Regions from separate parts of the Paenibacillus sp. FSL H8-0537 genome, predicted to be linked through region 1. Evidence: riboswitches for the same ligand, from Rfam matches in the RefSeq annotation. Region 1 holds a riboswitch; the other holds the start of a gene.

Region 1 (3,393 bases):
GAAATGATATCCGTCTGGCTCGACAGCTTGCGAATCTCCTCTGCTACTACAGCAAACCCTCTGCCATGCTCGCCTGCACGCGCCGATTCAATCGAAGCATTCAAAGACAATAAATTCGTCTGAGTGTTCAAATCCTGAATGCCGCCCAAAAACTTCGTTACATTATTGTAGCGCTCATTAATCCGGTCAAAGGATTCGGTTACTCGGGCAAATTGCTGCACCGTCTGATTGACCATTTGCACGACGCCCTTCATATCGGTGGAGCCTGTGCGCGACGACTCTCTCATTTCTTTCATATCGCGGTTAATATATTCGGTCGAAGCAGCAATTTGCTGCGAGCTTGCCGATATTTGCTCCGTTACGGCAGAGATGGAGGTGGCATCATCATACTGGGTCATCAAAATCGTTTTGCCGTTGCCAATCTCTTCTTTCACCTGCTCGGAAGCATTCTGATTGCGAACAATCATATCGCCCATATTGCGCGAGGCTTGCAGAACAACCGTACTGACATCCATAGTCGAACGAAGCGTGTCGCGAAGCGCACTTCCCATTTGCTCCAGCGAACGGTCAATTTGACCAAATTCATCTTGGCGATCCAGCTTCCCATCATACGTAAAATCGTTATTTTGATAGGAGGCAATTCGCTTCATTAAGCCAACGATGCCTTTTTTCACATTCTGGCTTAACGAATAGGACATGAGGAACGGCAAAACGGCAAGCAGCACAATATTGATTATAATAATCGTATTGGCAGCCGCAAGACTTCTGTTCAATGCATCTTGAGTTGCAATCGAATCCACTTCAAGCCATTTTTCTACCGTTTCATTCGCAAAGCTGAGAACAATCGTATATGTACTAACAAGCTGTTTGACCTTGGCGGAACGATCTTCAATCGTCAGCTGGCTATAATTGCCGTTTTCATTGTTGAGCTGCTCCAACGCAAGACCAAACACATTGCCTTGGTTCGAATAGGCATTGCCATTATCTCCGTGAGGATATTTCGCATCCAGAGAGGCCAGTATAGACTTCAGCTTTTCTACCCGTTCCGGCATCGTCTTAAGCGCCAGATTGATTCCATCATCGCCAGTGCTGCCGTTTTCTACTGCATCAATCATCGAAAGCAGCGTGCGCAGCATCGAATCCGATACACCTTGATATTCCTTTTTGGCCTCCTGAAGCTCATTTGAAGCATTCACTGTACTTCTAACCGAAGCATTTTGCATAAAAATCCAACCGCCAGCCACCACGTTAAACAAAGTAATTAATGAAGTAATGAACAGCAGCTTCGTTGTGACCTTTTGTTTCTTCAAGAAATCAGAAACCCCTGATGTCCATTTTAACCATTTTGCCTTTTTCAATCGGTTAATCACCATTTTCACTCCATCTCTCCTACTTACACTGAAAAAAAACAAAAGCTTTTCAATCACCGTTACGAGTTGGATAGCTGAATCAGCCTATAGTCCTGTACCGGTAGTTTGGCAGCCATAGCTTAATACCTTAGGCCCATAACTTTGCGCCCTTATTTTTCAATAAGTTTGCCTTTTTCAGTATGTAATTTTCTATTTATTTCGACACTTTTAAAGTATAATTTAGGAAAACCCTTTTGTAAATTACAAAAAACGTGATTAGCCGACATGATACTTTGAAACTAGTGCTGAACAACGTTATACTATTAACGAAAGCTAGGCATGCAAGAGATTTGAGGGGGTTAATGATGGATTTTCGACTAGATTTAATTGAGGATAAAATCGAATTCTTTGAGGCTTTTGACTTACGAACGCTGGAGAAGCATATTGACCAGCAAATTGAAGCGAATAAGGCACTGCTTTTACAAGTTCACGCTATTAGCCATCATGCGGTCTTTCATCCCGATCGCGGGAAAATGCTGTACAGCGCAGTCGTTCATTTTAAAGTTAAAAAATAGGCCGATTCGGGCATTTGACTGCTGCCCGAATTTTTTTTCGAAAAATTAAAAAAAGGTATTGCATCCTCCTAAACTTCTGTGGCATAATACATCTTGTGTCCGATTCATAAACACGCCGTTGTAGCTCAACTGGTAGAGCAACTGACTTGTAATCAGTAGGTTGGGGGTTCAAGTCCTCTCGACGGCACCATTTTTTTCCCGGGACGTAGCTCAGCTTGGTAGAGCACCTGGTTTGGGACCAGGGGGTCGCATGTTCAAATCGTGTCGTCCCGATATTTAATAAGTTGTTTCAAGCAGGCCCTCTAATCCTAGAAGGGTTTTTTATTTTATTTGACCCTTTTTAGTTTGTGGGCATGAGCCCCATGTTATAAAAAATAAGCCGCGCTTGGCTGGATGCATTACTGCACCCAGCCAGACGCGGCTTTTCTTTTGCACCATTAGATTCTTTCAAGAATGCTGCCGAATCATCGCCTCTGCGGTGAGCAGCCCTGACATGGCAACCATCGGCGTTCCTCCGCCGGGATGGGTCGTTCCGCCTGCAAACCACAGTCCACGCAAATCCGCACGATTGGACGGCCGCATAAACGTCTGCTTCGCTGAATTCGAGGAAATGCCATAGATGGCGCCGCGAAATGCTGACGTATCCCGCTCCAGATCCTCCGGCGTATAAGCAGCAAGCTGCTCCATATTCCGTTCCAGTCCCACCAAGCCATAGGCAGCTAACTGCTTCAACAGACGTTCCTGATAACGCTCCGCCTCCCTCTCCCAGCTCCAAGCGTCCGACGTATAAGGGGCATTCGCCAAAATAAACAGGTTGCTGCCGCCTTCCGGCGCCATGTCCGGTTCTGAATAGGCAGAGCAGCATATATAGATCGCAGGATCAGCGGGCGCCACGCGGCGCTCGAAAATCGCCTCAAATTCTTCCCCATACCGCTGCGGATAAAATACAGTATGATGCAGCAGCTTATCGTAACGTCTGCGAATGCCGGCAAGAGTGACAAAGCCAGACAGCGAAGGCTCGTAGCTTGCCATTTTGCGGTCTGTCATCGCGGGCCGCAGCTGCTCGCCGAGCAAATCTCGGCATACGGAAAGCACATCACCGTTCGCGAGAACCAGATCAGCGGGCACAAAACCGCCGTCCGTCTCTACCCCGCTTACACGGCCGCCACTGGCAACAATGCGCTGTACACGTGTCGAGGTGTGTATTTCCGCCCCCATTTCCTCCGCCAGCTGGCGAAGTCCTTCAATAATGCTGTACGTGCCCCCACGAACGCCGAAAATGCCAAGCTCCGCCTCCACATGCGGCAGCATCGCGAAGATGGCTGGCGCCCGATTAGGGGCCGAGCCGACATAGGTCGCATAACGTCCAAACAAGGCCAGTGTATTGGGATGACGGAAATAACGGCGCAGCAGCACGGACAGCTTCGTCAGGGGGCGAATGCGGACAAATGCTGCCGCTAGCCCAGGAC
Region 2 (3,393 bases), 2.6 Mb from region 1:
TTGAAAAGTGGGAATGCTTCGGGGCTAGCTATGGGCCTGAGGCATTCTTTTTTTTGAAATATAGGAAAGGAAATGTAAAAAAAGTCACTTTCAAAAACAAACAAAAGTAATACAATATAAACAAAGATATTGAACGAGAAAAAGGGGGACACGCGAATGGAATTCACCTTATTACATCCTTCCGATCAGCTGGTCATGATGATGGAGCGCATTTACGGTTATGGCATGACGACGACTTCAGGCGGCAATTTATCGATTTTGGATGATAATGGCGATCTGTGGATTACGCCGGCGGGTATTGATAAGGGTGAGCTGACGCGACAGGACATCGTTTGTGTGAAGGCTGACGGTACGATTGCAGGCAATCACCGGCCATCGAGCGAATACCCGTTCCATCAGATGATTTATCGCAGAAGGCCGGATATTCGGGCGGTTGTTCATGCACATCCACCGGCGCTTGTGGCGTTCAGCATGGTGCGTAAAGTGCCAAATGTCCGTCTGCTGCCGAATGACTATTTGATCTGCGGCGAGGTGGGCATGGCGAAATACGGCTTGCCGGGAAGCGCGGAGCTGGGTGAAAATATAGCGGATGTATTCAGCGAAGGCTTGAACACGATTATGCTGGAAAACCACGGCGTCGTGGTAGGCGGCCGCGATTTATTTGAAGCCTTTCAAAGATTCGAGACGCTGGAATATTGCGCGCGGATGGAGATACAGGCGAATCGGATTGGGACGCCAGTAACGCTGGCGGCCGAACAGCTGGCGGATACGAGGGAGGTGCTGCTGGAGGCGTTCGTACCGGACTTTTACAGCAGTGAGGAGAAGGAAGCACGCCGGGAGATGTGCAAGCTCATTAAGCGTTCTTACGATCAGCGGCTGTTTACGAGCACACAGGGGACCTTTTCCCATCGGGTCGGTGAAAATTCCTTCATTATTACGCCGTATGATCAGGACCGTAAATATGTGGAGCCAGCAGATCTCGTACGCATCGACGGCGGGAAGAAGGAGGTGGGCAAGGTGCCTAGCCGCTCGGTGCAGTTTCACCAGCATATTTATGAGACGCAGCCGCATGTGAACTCGGTTATTATTGCCCATCCGCCCAACATTATGGCGTTTGCGGTGACGGAGGTGCTGCTGGATTCGCGGACGATTCCGGAAAGCTATATTTTGCTGCGGAATATTCCTAAGCTCCCGTATGGAGATTTGTATACGAAGCCGCAGGCGGCGGCACAGCTTTTTCAGGAGAACACACCCATCGTCATTGCCGAAAATGACTGCGTCATCGTCACTGGGCAAAGCCTGCTGAACGCCTTCGACCGCCTAGAGGTCGCCGAATACAGCGCGAAAGCAACCATTTCAGCGAAAAACATTGGCGCTATTGTGCATATGGAGCAGTCGAGGATTGCGGAGCTGGAGCAGGCTTTTGGGTTGAAGTAGGTCAATTGGCCTGAATCATTTCACCTAAATTAATAGGGAAGTGAACTTAAATATGATGGTAGATGTCCAGCCTGCGGATTTGCGGGTTGGGCATTTTTTTGTTGATAGTAAGACTTAGGATATAGATAACAGATGAAAAGGAAGATTATTGTGAGTTCAAATAGGATTAACTGGAGATAAATAAAAATATTTATTTTTATGACTTATGTAGTATAAAATTTCAAATATCCAACCGATATACTAAGTACAAAGAACTATTATTTCAAAGGTTGGTTTAAAAATCAACAAGCCCATTGAAATTGAAAAAGGCAAACCTGATCGAAAGACAGGGACGCAAAGCCACGGGTCTTCACGGAAAACCATCATTATGGTTGCCGTATGACAGCCGGGCCGCCAAAAGTAAATGGGTCTTTTTTATTTGCCGCCAGAGGGTGGCGACAGCCGTTTTTCTTAATAGAGGAGGATATTCAAATGTATTTTAGTCAGATTAAGCAAGGTGTAATAAGAGTATTGTGCTTGTCATTAATCATTCATTTGTTCTTGCCTTCGATCTGGAGCGATTCTACGGAGGCTGCCACGGCATTTCGAGGCGTTAATATTCAGTTTAAAGCAGCTGATGCTTTAGCAGCAGATGGCTATTTGGCCGACCATGGGGATGAGTATGGTCCACATAATGGATACTTCTATGGTTGGAATATGGATCATACGCAGTCTACGGTTACGGGAAGCACCTACGATGCTCCGCTTCTAAACTCTTCTATTCAAGTGCAAGAAGGGGGCGAATGGGAGATTGAGCTGCCGAATGGCAGATATAACGTGAAGGTCAGTGTCGGAAGCTCTGTATATGAAAGCAATAATACGCTTAATGTCGAGGGAAACACTTTTTGGGAGAATACAGAGCTGCCAGCTGGCGGGCAAGTGACTTTCCATAAGGGGGTTGTCATTGCTGACGGGAAACTGACGCTCCATGCAGGCAGCAGCGAAGATACAACCGCTATTCAGTATATCGAGATTAAATCTCTAGAGCCTATTATTCAAACGATTCCAAAGCCGCAAATTGGAAATCCAGCGGAGCAAAACAAGCTGCAGGGCAATAAAATTATTATTTCTGGCAATCAAAATAATGAGCATAATGCGCTGCCCTTTATTCGGGTAGGCGATTTGAATCCGGAAATTAGCCGGTATATGAATGCAGAAATGGCTTCACTCGAAAGCAGTCTGGCGGCATCCAATCCGTCATTTATCTCCTGCAATAACTGCAGTGCCTCAGGTCTGGAGGCAGCAATCAATAACAGCAGCAGTGATATGGTCGCTGTAACGGTGGGCCATTTAAATTTAGATTCCTCATTGACATTGGGCTCGCCTACAAAACCGGTTTATGTCATTGCAGAGGGGATTAATACGAACAATAAGCTGTCCATTACGGTTTATGGAACTTTGGTCGTCAATGGAAGCATGAATGCGAACACCGAGCTGACTATAGATATTAAAAAACCGAATGATTCCACTCGGACAATGGGAGGGAATTTATGGGTCAAAGGTTCCTTGCACTTGAATAATAATTCTAGCGTCTCGATTGCGGATAATTTCATAGCTGGAAGCCTTACTTATAATAGCGGCCTGCTTCATGTACAAGCGGGAAGAGTTATTGTGCCTGGAAGTCTTCATATTAATACAAATGTAAATATGAATATTGATGAGGAAATGGTAGTTGGCAGTCTGGTTTCCAATAATCAGCAAGCCAATATTTCTGTAAAACGTGGAGATTTATTTATTCAAGGCGATATGCATGTTAACAATCACTTGAATATTGAGACTGGAGGCATCGTTGCCATCGGAGGCGGCATTACAGCTAATCAGAAACCGATTATTAATATCGGAGTTGGTACTGAAGGGGAAACAAAGCTGAAATATTTGGCGGCAGGATTAAAGGCGGAATATTTTACAGAGGAAAAT

The links. A riboswitch is a leader RNA that binds a small molecule or an ion and turns the genes downstream of it on or off. The one in region 1 is predicted to bind cyclic di-GMP.
Region 2: another riboswitch for cyclic di-GMP. It lies ahead of MHB80_RS22060 (PA14 domain-containing protein); the one in region 1 lies ahead of MHB80_RS10825 (methyl-accepting chemotaxis protein).

Annotation. Positions count from the first base shown of each region.
Region 1 is NZ_CP150290.1:2,586,723-2,590,115, reverse strand. Features, by position in the region: gene MHB80_RS10825 (methyl-accepting chemotaxis protein) at 1-1,310, opposite strand, end outside; cyclic di-GMP riboswitch class I at 1,467-1,550, opposite strand; gene MHB80_RS10820 (YrzA family protein) at 1,715-1,924, shown strand; tRNA gene MHB80_RS10815 (tRNA-Thr) at 2,039-2,114, shown strand; tRNA gene MHB80_RS10810 (tRNA-Pro) at 2,124-2,197, shown strand; gene crtI (phytoene desaturase family protein) at 2,372-3,393, opposite strand, start outside.
Region 2 is NZ_CP150290.1:5,234,690-5,238,082, reverse strand. Features, by position in the region: gene MHB80_RS22065 (class II aldolase/adducin family protein) at 157-1,437, shown strand; cyclic di-GMP riboswitch class I at 1,735-1,835, shown strand; gene MHB80_RS22060 (PA14 domain-containing protein) at 1,909-3,393, shown strand, end outside.